Regions from separate parts of the Kineococcus auxinigenes genome, predicted to be linked through region 2. Evidence: predicted binding sites of a transcription regulator. Region 2 holds the regulator's gene; each other region holds the start of a gene.
What was found. Region 2 encodes LexA, which represses DNA repair genes until DNA is damaged. Its sites were predicted from a motif close to TCGAACANNTGTTCGA; they were not measured.
Positions count from the first base shown of each region.

Region 1: a site for LexA is predicted at 2,818-2,833, ahead of ruvA (Holliday junction branch migration protein RuvA). Genes of this name have one in related genera too.
Region 3: a site for LexA is predicted at 3,029-3,044, ahead of ACRYR9_RS09505 (DUF6504 family protein). Genes of this name have one in related genera too.

Region 1 is NZ_JBKBCT010000040.1:14,779-19,746, reverse strand. It holds gene ACRYR9_RS12130 (YebC/PmpR family DNA-binding transcriptional regulator) at 1-271, shown strand, start outside; gene ruvC (crossover junction endodeoxyribonuclease RuvC) at 341-949, shown strand; gene ACRYR9_RS12120 (hypothetical protein) at 956-1,969, opposite strand; gene ACRYR9_RS12115 (dienelactone hydrolase family protein) at 2,045-2,749, opposite strand; gene ruvA (Holliday junction branch migration protein RuvA) at 2,867-3,472, shown strand; gene ruvB (Holliday junction branch migration DNA helicase RuvB) at 3,510-4,595, shown strand; gene yajC (preprotein translocase subunit YajC) at 4,782-4,968, shown strand, end outside.
Region 2 is NZ_JBKBCT010000048.1:10,887-15,854, forward strand. It holds gene ACRYR9_RS13570 (ATP-dependent DNA helicase) at 1-1,437, shown strand, start outside; gene ACRYR9_RS13575 (aspartate/glutamate racemase family protein) at 1,499-2,167, shown strand; gene lexA (transcriptional repressor LexA) at 2,208-2,930, opposite strand; gene ACRYR9_RS13585 (LysM peptidoglycan-binding domain-containing protein) at 3,176-3,616, shown strand; gene nrdR (transcriptional regulator NrdR) at 3,814-4,314, shown strand; gene ACRYR9_RS13595 (proteasome assembly chaperone family protein) at 4,394-4,968, shown strand, end outside.
Region 3 is NZ_JBKBCT010000026.1:34,778-39,745, forward strand. It holds gene ACRYR9_RS09485 (carotenoid biosynthesis protein) at 1-566, opposite strand, end outside; gene ACRYR9_RS09490 (monooxygenase) at 627-1,346, opposite strand; gene ACRYR9_RS09495 (alpha/beta fold hydrolase) at 1,357-2,286, opposite strand; gene ACRYR9_RS09500 (aminoacyl-tRNA deacylase) at 2,283-2,858, opposite strand; gene ACRYR9_RS09505 (DUF6504 family protein) at 3,190-3,609, shown strand; gene ACRYR9_RS09510 (SAV_6107 family HEPN domain-containing protein) at 3,640-4,098, shown strand; gene ACRYR9_RS09515 (PHP domain-containing protein) at 4,189-4,968, shown strand, end outside.

The DNA of each region.
Region 1 (4,968 bases), on a different contig from region 2:
CGAGGAGGTCGCCGACCAGGGCGACACCTTCGAGGTCGTCTGCGAGCCCACCGACCTCGTCGCCGTGCGCGAGGCCCTGCAGGCCGCCGGCATCGACTACGACTCCGCCGACGCCAGCTTCGTGCCCAGCGTGCAGGTCCCGCTGGACGCCGAGGGCGCCACCAAGGTGTTCCGGCTGATCGACGCCCTGGACGACTGCGACGACGTGCAGAACGTCTTCGCCAACTACGACGTCTCCGACGACGTGATGGCGGCCCTCGAGGACGCCTGAGCCTCTCGGGCCCACCGGCCCAGCGGGTCTCCCACGGCCCCCACCGCGCCGCGTGCGAGGGTGGGGGCCGTGCGCGTCCTCGCCGTCGACCCCGGCCTCACCCGTTGCGGGCTGGGGGTGGTGGAGTCCACCGGTGCGCGGCCCGGCGCCGCCGCCGGCCGGCGGGTGCGAATGGTCGCCGTCGGCGTGGTGCGCACCCCCTCCACCGACGCGGTGCCGCAGCGGCTGCTGGCCGTGGCCGAGGGGCTGGAGCACTGGCTGGACGAGCACGCCCCCGACGTGGTGGCCGTCGAGCGCGTCTTCGCCCAGGCCAACGTCCGTTCGGTGATGGGCACCGCGCAGGCCGCCGGGCTCGTCCTGGTCGCCGCCGCCCGCCGCGGGCTGCCGGTGGCGATGCACACCCCCAGCGAGGTCAAGGCCGCCGTCACCGGCTCCGGGCGCGCCGACAAGGAGCAGGTGACGGCGATGGTGACCCGCATCCTCGGTCTGGACGCGCCCCCCAGGCCCGCCGACGCCGCCGACGCCCTCGCGCTGGCCCTGTGCCACCTGTGGCGGGGCTCGGCCACCACCCGGCTGGAGGCCGCGGCGCACGGCGCCCTGGTCACCGGGCGGCGCAGCGGCTACGCCGAGGCCGCCCGCGCCGCCGCCCGCAGGCCGATCGGCCGCGCCCCGCGCTGAGCCTCCTCAGCCGCGCCGGTGCGGCAGCGCCGCCGCCAGGGTGAGGACCGCCGCCGCCACGTCCTCCACCACCGCGGCGTCCACGTCCGGCACGCGCTCGCCCGCCCACGCGCGCCAGGCCGCGCCGGCGTACGAGCCGGCCACGGCGCCGCACACTCCCACCAGGGCGGGCAGCAGCGCCCGGCTGTGCTCCCGGCGCGCCAGGGCGGCCGCACCGACGGCTCCGGTGAGCAGCCGCGGCGGCAGCCCGCTCGCGCCGAGGCGGCTCGGCACCTGCGGCATCTTGTCGGCGACGAGCTCCGCGCCCAGGGCCAGGCCGCTGAGCGCGGCGACCGGGCCACCGCCGGGCAGCGCGCGGGTCCCGCGGGACAGCAGCGCCGGGCCGGCCAGGCCCAGGGAGCTGCGCCCGCCCGCCGCCACGCCCAGCAGCGCGCTGCGCAGCAGCAGGCCCGCGGAGGCGCGCGACGGGGCGCCGCGCTCGGCGGCGGGCCGGTCCAGCGACGGCAGGTCCAGGATCGGGGTGCGAGCGGGCCGGGGGGCGGGGTCCAGGGCGCGCAGCGTCGCGTGCGTCACCACGCCGTAGGCCAGGTGCGGCAGGGCGTCGGAGACCCAGTCCTGCGTGCTCCAGGTGCGCAGGTCCGTCACGCCGAGGGCGTGCGCGGGCAGGTCCGTGGCGGCCATCGCCAGGGCGCCGGTGACGACCCCGCCGAGGCCGGCGGGCATCCGCAGACCCGCGCCGCGGCCCAGCCCGACGAGCTTGCCCACCCCCACGCCGACGGCGTACCCGGACAGCGCGCCCAGGGCGGTGGTGCGGTGCTCGCGCTCGGCGCCGCGGCCCGTCACCGGCCGCCCGAGCCGTTCGGCCAGCGCGGTGACCGTCTGCTCGGGCACGGTGCTGGGCGCCCGGCCGCGCCGGGCCATGTCGCCGTAGGTCACGGCGTTCAGGACCGTGGTGCCGGCGGCTCCGGAGACTGCGCCGGCGAGGATCACGCCGAGGGGGCTGCGGGTCGTGGAAGTCACCGCGCCACTGTCCTGCGGTCCCCGCCGGTCGGCCACTCGGCGCCCGCCCGCGCGGCCCCGTCGCCGACCCCGCCGTCAGCGCACGTGCTCGCGCAGGAACGCCGCGGTGCGCTCCCAGGCGAGCTCCGCCGGCTCCCGGCGGTAGCTGGGCCGCTCGTCGTTGTAGAAGGCGTGCGGTGCCGGGTAGACCTCGAAGCGGACGTCCACGCCCGCCTGCTCGCGCACCCGCTGCTCCGTGGCGCGCACCGCCTCCAGCGGCACCGAGGCGTCCTCCTCGCCGAAGTGCCCCAGCACCGCCGCCCGCAACCCCGAGAAGTCCGTGGCCGGGCCGGGGATCCCGTACCAGGGCACGGCCGCCCCGATCCGCTCACCCTGCTGGGCGGCGAGCGTCAGCACGAACGCCCCGCCCATGCAGAAGCCCACCGCGCCCACGGTGCCGGAGGTGGTCTCCGGCCGGGCCAGCAGGTACGTCACCGCCCCGGCCAGGTCCCGGGCCGCCCGCTCCGGCGGCAGCTCGGTCAGGAAGCGCTCCGCCTCCTCGGCGTCGTGCGTGGTGCGCCCGCCGTACAGGTCCGGCGCCAGGGCGACGAAGCCCTCGCCGGCGAGGCGGTCGACGACGCCGGCGACGTGGTCGGTCAGGCCCCACCACTCCTGCACGACGACGACGCCCGGGCCGCTGCCGGCCCGCGGCACGCGCAGGTAGCCGTGGGCGTGACCGCTCTCGGAGGCGGAGTCGAAGGTGACGTTCTGGCGCGGGTTGGCGTGCTGCTCGTGGCTCACCCGGCGATGGTGCCGCGCGCACCCGCGCGCCGCGCGGGCAGTGTCCGGGGACCTCGTTAGCCTTCGCCTCGTACAGGTGTTCGTGCGGGGGCGTCCCCGCGGCGGGGTGGAGGTCGTGTGATCGCGTCGGTGCGCGGGCGGGTGCTCGCGGTGCGGCTGGACTCCGCCGTCCTGGAGGTCGGCGGGGTGGGGCTGCTCGTGCAGGCCGCTCCCGCCACGCTCGCGGGGCTGCGGGTCGGCGAGGAGGCGTCCCTGGCCACCAGCATGGTCGTCCGCGAGGACTCCCTGACCCTCTTCGGCTTCGCCGACGCCGACGAGCGCGAGGTCTTCGAGGTCCTGCAGACCGTCTCCGGGGTCGGGCCGCGCCTGGCCCTGGCGATGCTGGCCGTGCACCGCCCCGACGGACTGCGCGCCGCGGTGGCCGCCGAGGACCACGCCGCGCTGGTGCGCGTGCCCGGCATCGGCAAGAAGGGCGCCCAGCGCATCTGCCTGGAGCTGGGCGACCGCCTCGGCCCGCCCGGCGACGCCCCGGCCGCCCCGCTGCCCGCGCCCGACGCCGCCGACGCCCGGCGTCAGCAGGTCGTCGACGCCCTGGTCGGCCTCGGGTACCCGCTCAAGCAGGCCGGCGACGCCGTGGACGCGGTGGTGGGCGACGACGAGGCAGGCGTGAGCGACGTGCCGGGCACCCTGCGCTCGGCGCTGCGCCACCTGTCGGGACGCTGAGGTGGGCAGCGAGGTGGGGACGGCGAAGGAGGACGACGTGGCCGAGCGGATCGTCACGGCCGGTGCCGACGACGGCGAGCGCGCCGCCGAGTCGGCGCTGCGCCCGCACGGGCTGGAGGAGTTCGTGGGGCAGACGGTGGTGCGCGAGCAGCTCTCCCTGGTGCTGGACGCCGCCAAGGCCCGCGGCGGCACGAGCGACCACGTGCTCTTCTCCGGCCCGCCCGGGCTGGGCAAGACCACGCTGGCCATGATCGTCGCCTCCGAGATGGGGGCGCCGCTGCGCCAGTCCAGCGGCCCGGCCATCCAGCACGCCGGGGACCTCGCCGCCGTGCTGAGCTCCCTGGACGAGGGCGAGGTCCTCTTCCTCGACGAGATCCACCGCATGGCCCGGCCGGCGGAGGAGATGCTCTACATGGCGATGGAGGACTACCGCGTCGACGTCATCGTCGGCAAGGGCCCGGGAGCCACCGCCATCCCGCTGGAACTGCCGCGCTTCACCCTCGTGGGCGCCACCACGCGCGCCGGTCTGCTCCCGGCTCCGCTGCGCGACCGCTTCGGCTTCACCGGCTACCTCGACTTCTACACCCCCGAGGAGCTGGTGCAGGTGCTGCGCCGCTCCGCCTCCCTGCTGGGCGTGCAGCTGACCGCCGAGGGCGCCGCCGAGATCGGCCGGCGCTCGCGAGGCACCCCGCGCATCGCCAACCGGCTGCTGCGCCGGGTGCGCGACTGGGCGCAGGTCCGCGGCTCCGGGCTGGTGGACCGCCGGGCGGCGCGGGCGGCGCTGCAGGTGTACGAGGTCGACGAGCGCGGTCTGGACCGGCTGGACCGGGCGGTGCTGGACGCGCTGTGCCGCCGCTTCGGCGGCGGCCCGGTGGGCCTCTCGACGCTGGCCGTCGTGGTGGGGGAGGAGGCCGAGACCGTCGAGACGGTCGCCGAGCCGTTCCTGGTGCGCGAGGGGCTGCTGGGCCGCACGCCCCGCGGGCGGGTCGCGCTGCCGGAGACCTGGGCCCACATGGGCCTGACACCGCCGCGCGACGCCGCCTGGCAGTTGCCGCTCGCGGCCGGGGACGACGCCGCGCGGGACCCCGCCGAGGACGGCGGGGCGGGCGCGACCGGCGCGTGAGGCGCGCCCGCGCCGGTGTCCAGGGCCGTCCGGGTGATCCGTCTAGACTGCGCGGGCGGGTCGGTCGGCCGGCGGCGGCCGGGTGCGCAACCCGGGGCGGTCGCCCGGCGCTGTCCCGCCGCACCGGCACCAGGCCGGTGCGGGCGCCGGTGAGCCGTCGAACCCACCGGTGCGGAGAGGGATGTCGTGGGTGGTGGCGGCGGTAGCCAGCTGATCTTCCTGCTGCTCATGGTGGGCCTGCTGGTCTTCATGTTCAGCCGGACGCGCAAGCAGCAGCGGGCCCAGGTGGAGATGCAGAGCAGCGTCGGGCCGGGCGCGGAGGTCATGACCACCTCGGGCACCTACGGGACGGTCGTCGCGGCCGACGGGGACG
Region 2 (4,968 bases):
TGCCTGGGCGCGCAACGCTGCCCGGTGGCCGCCGAGTGCTTCTCCGAGCGGGTGCGCGCCCGCGCCCGCGAGGTCGACGTCGTGGTCACCAACCACGCCATGACCGCCATCGACGCGCTGGAGGGTTCCGGGCAGCTGCTGCCCGAGCACGACGTCCTCGTCGCCGACGAGGCCCACGAGCTGGCCGACCGCGTCACCGCGGTCGCCACCGCCGAGCTGTCCGCCGCCGTCCTGGGGGCGGCGGCCCGGCGCCTGCGCCGCTCGGCCGGCATCGTCAGCGAGGCGCTGGAGGACGCCGCCGCGGCCCTGGAGGCCGCCCTGGAGGACGCCCCGCCCGGCAGGCTGGAGGACTGGCCCGCGCCGCTGGCCGCGGCCGTGACCGCCGCGCGCGACGCGGCCCGCACAGCCCTGAGCGACCTGAAGACCGCCGCCGAGGGCGCCGGCAAGGAGGAGGACGCCGAGGCCCGCGGCGCGCGCCACCTCGCCCGCGCCGCTGTCCAGGAGGTCTTCACCGTCGCCGAGCGCCTCGCGGAGGACTCCGAGCACGACGTCGCCTGGGTCACCGCCGGCGCCCCGGGGGGCTCTCGCGCGCCGTCGCTGCACGTGGCGCCGCTGTCCGTGGCCGGGCTGCTGCGCGAGCGGGTCTTCACCGACCGCACCGTGGTGGCCACCTCCGCCACGCTGACCCTCGGCGGCTCCTTCGAGCCGGTGGCCGGGGCGTTCGGCCTGCGCGCCGGTCGCCGCGACGTGGTGCCGTGGACGGGGCTGGACGTCGGCAGCCCCTTCGACTACGCCCGCCAGGGCATCCTCTACGTCGCCCGCCACCTGCCGCCGCCCGGGCGCTCCGGCGTGGCCGACGCCGTCCTCGACGAGCTGGCCGCGCTCGTGGACGCCGCGGGTGGGCGCACCCTCGGGCTGTTCTCCTCGCGGCGCGCCGCCGAGGAGGCCGCCGCCGGCGTGCGCGAGCGCACCGGCCGCACCGTGCTGTGCCAGGGTGAGGACCGCCTGCCCCGCCTGGTGCGCCGCTTCTCCGACGAGCCGGCCACCTCGCTGTTCGGCACGCTGTCGCTGTGGCAGGGCGTGGACGTGCCCGGGCCGGGTTGCCAGCTGGTGGTCATCGACCGCATCCCCTTCCCGCGACCGGACGACCCGCTGATGTCCGCGCGCGCCCGGGCGGTGGACAGCGCCGGCGGCAACGGCTTCCTGACGGTCTCCGCCGCCCACGCCGCGGTGCGCCTGGCCCAGGGGGCGGGCCGGCTCGTGCGCGCCTCGGGCGACCGCGGCGTGGTGGCCGTGCTCGACCCGCGCCTGGCCACGGCCCGCTACGGCGGCTTCCTGCGCGAGAGCCTGCCGGCCTTCTGGCCCACGGCCTCGCCCGAGGTCGCCCGCGAGGCGCTGCGCCGCCTGGACGCCGCCGCGGCTGCGCCGGGCGGGTGAAGACCGTGTGCGGGACGCACCAGGGGCTGACCCGCGGGCCCGCACCTGGCATCCTCGCCCCGTGGCCACCGTCGGCTTCCTGCACACCGCGCACGCCCACGTGCGCACCTTCCGCGACCTCCTGAACCAGCGCGACGAGACCGTCGCCGACCGGCACCTGGTGGACACCGGCCTGCTGGCGGCCGCGCGCGAGCACGGGGCCCCGAGCGTGCGCGGCGCCCTGGCCGACCGGTTGCGCCGGCTGGTCGCCGAGGGCGCCGACGTCGTCGTGAGCACGTGCTCGGAGACGGGACCGGAGGCCGAGCGCGTCGGTGAGCGGGCGGGTGTGCGGGTGCTGCGCGTGGACCGGCCCATGGCGGAGGCGGCGGTGCTCGCCGGGCGGCGCATCGCCCTGGTCAGCTCCCTGGACGAGGCGGCCGCCACGCTGCGGCCGCTGCTGCACGAGTCGGCGGCCGCGGCGGGCCGCGAGGTGCGGTTCGTCGAGGTGCGCTGCCCGGACACCTGGTCCGCCTTCGAGTCCGGTGACGTGCTGACGTACTCCGCGAGCGTCGCGGACGCCGTGCGCTGCGCGGTGCGCGCGCTGGAACCGCCGGTGGAGGTCGTCGTGATGGCTCAGGCCAGCATGGTGGGAGCGGCGCTGCTGCTGCGCGACCTGGACGTGCCGGTGCTCACCTCCCCGCGGCTGGCGGTGGAGGCGGCGGTGGAGGCGGTCGTGCCGGTCGGCCGCTAGCGCGGGTGAACGCCGGCCGACACGCGCCGCGGCACCGGTCTCAGAGGCTGCGCAGCACCGCGGTCACGCGCCCCAGCACCACGGCCTCGTCGCCGTCGATCGGGTCGTAGAGGTCGTTGCGCGGCAGCAGCTTCACGTGCCCGTCCCGGCGCTGCAGCACCTTGACGGTGGCCTCCCCGTCGATCATCGCGGCCACGACGTCGCCGTTCTCCGCGGTGGGCTGCTGGCGCACCACCACCCAGTCGCCGTCGCAGATCGCCGCGTCCACCATCGAGTCGCCGACCACGCGCAGCACGAAGTGCTCACCGGCGCCCAGCAGCTGAGCCGGCAGGGGGAAGACCTCTTCCACGAGCTGCTCGGCGAGGATGGGGCCGCCGGCGGCGATGCGGCCCACCAGGGGCACGTAGGCCACGGCGGGGCGCTCGTCGGCGGCGGTGGCGTCATCACCGGTGAGGACGCCGTGGGCGGGGCCGGGGGCCACCACCTCCAGGGTGCGCGGGCGCCTCGGGTCCTTGCGCAGGTACCCCAGGCGCTCGAGGGTCTTGACCTGGTGGGCGACGCTGCTGGGGCTGGTCAGGCCGACCGCCTGGCCGATCTCCCGCATGCTCGGCGGGTAGCCGCGGCGCTCGACCGCCTCGCGGATCGTCTCCAGGACCCTGCGCTGGCGGGCGGTCAGCCCCGCGCGGTCCAGCGGCCCGTCGGGCAGCGGGTGCACCGACGCCCCGGCCCGGCCGCGGTCGTCCCCGTCCAGCACGTCCGTCACGTCGACTCCCCGTCGTCCCCGGCCGCCGCGGGCGCGCGGCTGCGATCACGCTACCCGTGCGCGGCCGGGAGCTCAAACAGGTGTTCGAACGTGTCGGAGGCGGGTGGCACGGTGCTCCCGCACCCCGAGCGCGCCGGGCACCGGCCCGCGGCGGGGCTTGCGCGCCACCGGCACAGCGGTGGTACAACATCGACGCCGGTTCGAACACCCGTTCGAGGCGGCTCCCGAGCCGGAGGTCCTCACCCGTGAGCAGCACCGCCCTCGCCCCGGTCCCCGCCGCCCGCCGGTCGTCCGCGCCGCGCCCGGCTCCCGCCGCCCGCTGCGCCCGCGCGGTGCGGCGCACCCGTCCCACCCGCCCCGCCGCGCGGCGCGGTCCGGGGCGTCGCCCGCTGCGGCTGACCCGCCGCGGGCGGCTGAGCGCGACCTGCACGGCGGCCGGTGTGCTCGCGGGCGTGGTGCTGGCGGTGTCCGCAGCGGTGGGCGAGCCCGCCGCGGCCGGCGGCGCTCCGGGCGCCGCGCCGCACGTCGTCACGGTGCTGCCGGGGCAGACCCTGTCGCAGATCGCCGCCGAGCTGGCGCCGGGTGAGGACTGGCGGGAGGTCGCCGTCACCATCGCGGAGGTCAACGGCCTCGCCTCGCAGGCCCTCCAGGCCGGCCAGCGCCTGACCCTCCCCGAGCTGGACTGACCACGACCGGACCCCGGCCGGCCGGCGGTCGCGCCCCCGCCGGCGTCCACAGACGTCCCGCGCGGCTTGCCGCCGCCGTCACCGGCGACGTACCGTCGCCCCACGATCAGGACCCCGGGCCGCCCCCGGGTACCGCCGCGGCCACCGGGGCCGGGCGCTGCGCGGGCGGCCGGGACGCCGCGTGGGAGGAACCAGGGGTGCACTGCCCGTTCTGCCGGCACGCCGACTCGCGCGTGGTCGATTCGCGGACGACGGAGGACGGCAGCAGCATCCGCCGCCGTCGCCAGTGCCCGAACTGCTCCAAGCGCTTCACGACGCTGGAGACCGCGAGCCTGTCGGTGGTCAAGCGCTCCGGCGCCACCGAGCCGTTCAGCCGCGCCAAGATCTCCACCGGTGTCCGCAAGGCGTGCCAGGGGCGCCCGGTCAGCGAGGACGACATCGCGCTGCTGGCGCACCGCGTGGAGGAGGCCGTGCGCGCCCAGGGCGCCGCCGAGATCGACGCCCACCAGGTGGGCCTGGCCACCCTGCCGTTCCTGCGCGAGCTGGACGAGGTGGCCTACCTGCGCTTCGCGTCCGTCTACCAGGCGTTCGACTCCCTCGCCGACTTCGAGGCGGCCATCGAGCAGCTGCGCGCCGAGCGCAGCGCCGCCCTGCAGCGCTCGGCGGGCGAGCCGGCCACGGCGGCCGCCCGGGGCTGAGCGCCCCGCCACCCGCCACCCGCCCCCCGCCGCCCGTGCCCCGTCGGCACCGCCCGCCCGCGCGGGCGAGAATGGGCCCATGCTGGATCCCGGGTCGCTGTACACCCTCGAAGGCACGCCACCGGTGCTGGTCGAGCCGCACCTCGTCGTGGCGCTGTCGGGCTTCGTCGACGCCGGCAGCGGCGTGCGGCTGGCCGTGGAGCACCTGCGCGAGGTGTGCGAGCACGAGCCGGTCGCCACCTTCGACGTGGACCAGCTGCACGACTACCGCGCCCGCCGGCCGGTGATGACCTTCGCCGGGGACCGGTGGGAGGAGTACGAGGCGCCGGTGCTGCAGCTGGAGCTGCTGCGCGACGCCGAGGGGTCGGCCCTGCTGCTGCTGACCGGGCCGGAGCCGGACGTGCAGTGGGAGCGCTTCACCCGCGCCGTCTGGCAGCTCGCGGACCGGCTGGGCGTGCACCGCACGATCGTGCTCAGCGCCGCTCCCACCGCCGTGCCGCACACCCGCCCCAGCGGGGTGACCGCCAGCGCCAGCCGCCCCGAGCTGCTGGAGGGGTACCGCACCTGGGACGTGCAGGCGCGGGTGCCCGGTCACGCGTCCGCCCTGCTGCACCTGCGCGGGGCGCAGGCGGGCCGGGACGTGCTCTCCGTCCT
Region 3 (4,968 bases), on a different contig from region 2:
ATGCTCGTCGCGGTCAGCAGCCAGCCGGCGTAGTTGCTCAGCGGGATGCCGGGCAGGCCGGGCAGGTGCGGGTGCGGGGTCTCGAACCTCCAGTGCCCGGCGGCCGTCATCTGCGGGTCCAGGAACAGGTCCCAGCTCGCCAGCGTCCACGCGGCCGTGCCCACGGCCACCGCGTGCCGCCCCCGGCCGCGGGGGGCCAGCCGGCGCCCCAGCTGCACCGCCGGCCAGGCCATCATCGTCCACGCCAGCGGCACCGCGACCGGCACGTCCAGCACCTGCGGGCCCAGCGTCCCCGCGTAGCGGTAGCGGCCGAACGGCAGGCCGGTGCGGGTGCCGACCGCCTCGGCCACCAGGCCCAGCCCGCCCGCCACCGCCAGCGCCGTCGCGCCGCCGCGCACGCCCGCGCGGCGGGTGGCGTCGGTCACCGCGGCGGCGCAGAACACCCCCACCGAGCCGATGGTGGTGCGCCGCAGCGCCTCTCCCCGCAGCAGCGGGTGCGCGACCTGCGACAGGACCGCGGCGCCGGTGAGCGCACCGGCCAGGGCGGGGGCGAATCGGGAGATCACCTCGCCACTCTAGGGAGGGCTCCGGACACCGCCTCCCGGGGCGGTCGCCCGCCGCGGCCGTCAGGGCGCCCGGCCGGCCAGCGTCCCGGTGACCGAGCGCACCGCGAACCGGGCGAACAGCTCCTCGGCGTACCAGCCCGCCGCCGGGGTGCGGTCCATCACGTCCACGTGCGCGGCGCGCCGGTGCGCGAACTCCCGCAGCGCCGCCGTGGACTCCCACACCGAGAAGGTCCCCTGGTACCCCAGCGGGGCCTCGCCGACGCCCAGCGCGCAGCGCAGCCCCGGCACCCGGTGCAGCTCCGCCGACACCGGCGGCACCGCCCGCCAGAACGAGGCCGCCCGCAGCGGCCGCAGCCGCGCCCGGGTGACCGACGCCACCGGGCCCTCGTGCGAGCGCGCCGCGCGCAGGTCCTCACCCCCGAACGGCTCCCGGCCGCCCCAGCGGCCCCTGCTGGTCAGGGGCGTCATCTCCACCCGCAGGCGCTCGCGGGCCAGGCGCCGCCACGCCCGCACCGTCGCCGAGGACTCGAAGGCGAGCGCGTCCTCCTCCGAGGCCCACGCCACCAGCACCGCCCACCGCAGCGGGTCGGCGTCGCGCACGGTGAAGGTGCGCCCGTCGCCGGTGCCGAGCAGCTTGGCGAAGCGCGCACCGGGCGCGCGGGCCAGCAGGGGGCGGTCCAGGGCCATCCGGGCCAGCGCGCCGGGGACGGCGCGCGGGGCCAAGCCCCACACGTCCAGGGTCACCAGGGCCGGGCGTTCCGCGGCGCGGGGGGTGGGCACCCGCGCGACGCTACGCGGGCCCGGTGCCGCCCCCCGCGGCGGTCCGGTCGGCCCCCCGCCCGACGTCCCGCACGTGCTCGCGCACCAGCTCCGCGACGTCGGCCGGGCGGTCCCACGCCGGCACGTGCCCGCAGCGGTCCCACTCCAGCCAGCGCGCGTGCGGCGGTGCGCTCGTGCGCAGCAGGTGCGAGGGCGGCAGCACCCGGTCGCGCCGCCCGGCCACGACCACGACCGGCACCCGCACGTCGGCCCCGCGCGTGAACGCGCCCGCGGCCAGGCCCGCGTCCGCTGCCGCGTACCCGGCGGCCGAGGCCACGGACAGCACCGCCTCCCGGGCCAGGGCGGCCGGCAGCTCGCGCGGTGCCGCGCTCGTGGCCGCGAACGCCAGGGTGCGTCCCCACCGGGTGGGCAGCGGGTCGAACGGCAGGTGCGGCGCGGCGTTCGCGTACCAGCGCGCGAAGCGCTGACCGGTGGGCAGCAGCGGGGGGCGGCGGCGGGGGGCGGCCCACAGCCCCGCCGGTGCGAGGGCGACCACGCTCGCCACGGCGGGGTCCGCAGGCGCCGGCCCCAGCAGGCCGTCGGGGTCGCGCGCGCCGTCGGCCGCCGCGGCCTCCAGGCACACCCAGCCGCCCAGGGAGTGCCCCACCAGGTGCACCGCCGAGCCCTCCGCCGCGCGCAGCCGCACGGCCGCGCGGCGCAACCGCCGGCCCAGCTCGGCGGCGCGCATGGCGCCGGGCCCCTCGGCCGGGCCGGGGGGCGGGCTGTCCCCGTGGCCGGGCAGGTCGACCAGCAGCAGGCGGTGGTCGTGCGCCAGGGCGGGCGCCACCAGCGACCAGGTGCTCGCCGCGCCGCCGAGACCGTGCACCAGCAGCACGCGGGGCGCGCCGGGGCCGGCGCTGCCCACCTCCCGGACGGCCAGGCCCTCCAGGAGGGCGCTCACCCGATCTCGACCGGGTGGGCGCCCGCCAGCCTCAGCAGCTCGTCGTAGCGGGTGCGGAACAGGGCGCTCGGGTGACCGGCGGGCACCCACAGCACCGGGTGCACGGCCAGCGTCACGTCGACGTAGGTGGGCAGCGGCTCGGTGAGCCCCACGGGGGAGGTGCACCCCGGCGGCGACCCGGTGAGGCGCACGGTCTCCACCTCGCCGACGGGGTGCAGCCGCGGCACGCCCAGCACCGCGGCGAGCACGGGCGGGAACAGGTCGTGGGCGCCGGAGGCCAGCACGAGGACGAGCTGTCCTCCCGGGGCCCGCAGCAGGCTGCTGCGCGCGACGGCCGCCGGTGCCACGCCCAGGTGCCGGGCCACCTCGGCGCTCGTGCGCAGTCCCGCCGGGACCCGCACCACCTCCCCGGTGGCGTCCAGCCCGGCGAGGGCGCGGGCGGTGGCCGTCACGGCGGGGTGCTCGCCGGCGGGCGGCGCGGGCGCGGCGGGGTCCTCGGGGGCCGTGGGGGGAGCGGGCGCGGCGAGCAGACCGCCCGCGGCGGCGGTGCGACCGGCGGTCGTCCACCTCATGCACCCTCACGGTAGGGCCGTCGCGGTCCGGCGTCGCGCCGAGCGGGCGCGCCGGGGAACCCGCTGCGGGGCACCGGGGGAGCAGCAGGTGCCGCCCGCCCGGCAGACCTGTGGACGACGGTCGTTCCGTTGACGCCGAGGGGCGCCCGTGGTGTAGCTTCGAAGAGCGTTCGAACTCGTGTTCGAACGCCGTGGCCGCCCGGCGGCGCGGTCCGGGGGGAGGGGAAGCCCCGCGGCCCGCGCCCCGGGCGTCCCGCGACGAGCCGCTTCCCCCGGCTCGCCCGCCGCGGCAGGCCCGCGGCGCCGGCTGGAGCAGGAGGGGGAAGCAGCGGTGCGACGGTTCTCGGACGAGGTGCACGTGCGGTGCGGGGTCCGCGGGGGCCCTCCCGGTGCCCCGGAACAGGCTCCCGTGCAGTTCGTCTGGCGCGGCAGGCTCTACCTGGTGCGCGCCGTGCTGGGCCGCTGGCGCGAGCGCAGCGCCTGGTGGGAGCAGCCCGCGGTGGCGGCGCTGCACGGCGAGGAGCCGGGCGGAGAGGCATCGGTGAGCTCGCGGCCCCTCCTGGCCCTGGGCGACCTGGAGCGCGAGGTGTTCCGCGTGGAGGCCGCCGTGGGACGGGCCCCGGTGGGCGTCTACGACCTGGCGCACCCCGTGCCGGCGGGCACCGCAGCCCGTGAGCGGGCGGTCGTGTCGGAGGCGGCTGGTACCCAGGACGGTGACGGCGCGTGGCAGCTGCTGCGCGTCAGCGACTGACGTCCGGACGCACCGGAGAGGTGAACCGCGATGACCACCCCGAGGGCTTCTTCCCCCGGCGCCGCCCCCGAGGGTACCGCCGACCGCCCCCGCCCCCTGACCACCGCCGCGCTGGACCTGCTCGAGCGGTGCGAGACCGAACTGCGCGCAGCGGCCGGCACGAGCGACCCGGCCCAGCGCTACGTCCACGCCCACCTGTCCGCCCTGCGCGCCGGCGCCGCGCTCGTCGCCGTGCACGGCAGGCCCACCGCCCCGCGGCGCAGCCAGCCGCGCAGCGTGTGGGAGATGCTGCCGCGCCTGGACCCCGAGCTCGAGCAGTGGGCGCGGCGCTTCGCCGCCACCGCACCCCTGCGGGCCCGCGTGGAGGCCGGCCGCACCGGCGTCGTCGACGCCGCGGCGGCCGACGCCCTCCTCGACGACGCGGTGGGCTTCCACCGCGTCGTCGAGGCCCAGCTCGGGCTCAGCCGGCTGCACCCGCTGGCCAGCTGAGCCGCCCGCCCCACCGCCTCGCCCGACCCACCGCCCCACCGCTGCTCCGTCCTTCCCCGCGGGCGCACCACCCGCCGGGAGGACCCCCGCGTGCCCAGCACCGCCCCCTTCACCCACCTGCACGTCGCCTCGGGCTTCTCCCTGCGCCACGGCGTGTCGTCCCCGGCCGAGCTGGTGGCCCGCGCCGCGGACCTCGGGATGGGTTCCCTGGCCCTCACCGACCGCGACGGCCTGTACGGCGCGGTGAAGTTCGTCCGGGCCTGCACCGCGGCCGGGGTGGCACCCGTCCTCGGCGTCGACCTCGCCACCGCACCCACCGGGCTGGTCGCCGGCCCGCCCCCGTGGGCCGACCCCTCCACCGGGCCCGCCGGTTCCGGCGGTGGCCCCGCCCGGGACCCGGCCCGGCCCCGCCGCACCCCGGTGCGCGGGGGCGCCGCCGTGGATCCCCGCCTGCCGCGCGCCACCGTGCTCGCCCTCGGCGCGGGCAGCGGGCTGGGCCGCGGCGCCGGGGCCGGGGACGGGTGGGCGGCCCTGTGCGGGCTGGTCGGCGCCGCCCACCTCGCGGGGCCGCGGGGCAGGCCGGTCGCCGGCGTGGAGCCGGTCTCCCGGCACGCCGCCGCACCCGCGGGCGGCGCGGCGCTCGCGGTGCTCCTCGGCCCGGCCTCCGAGGTCGGCCGGGCGGTGCTGGCCCGCCGCGACGACCTGGCCCGGGCGGTGCTGCGCCGCTGGCGGGCGGCGCTGCCGCAGGGGTGCCTGCACGTGGAGGTGCTCTGCCACGACGGCCCGCCGGGGACCCCCGGCAGCCTGGAGCACGCCGCGCGGCTGCTGGCGCTGGCGCGCGCTGAGCGGGTGCCCGCCGTGCTCACCGCG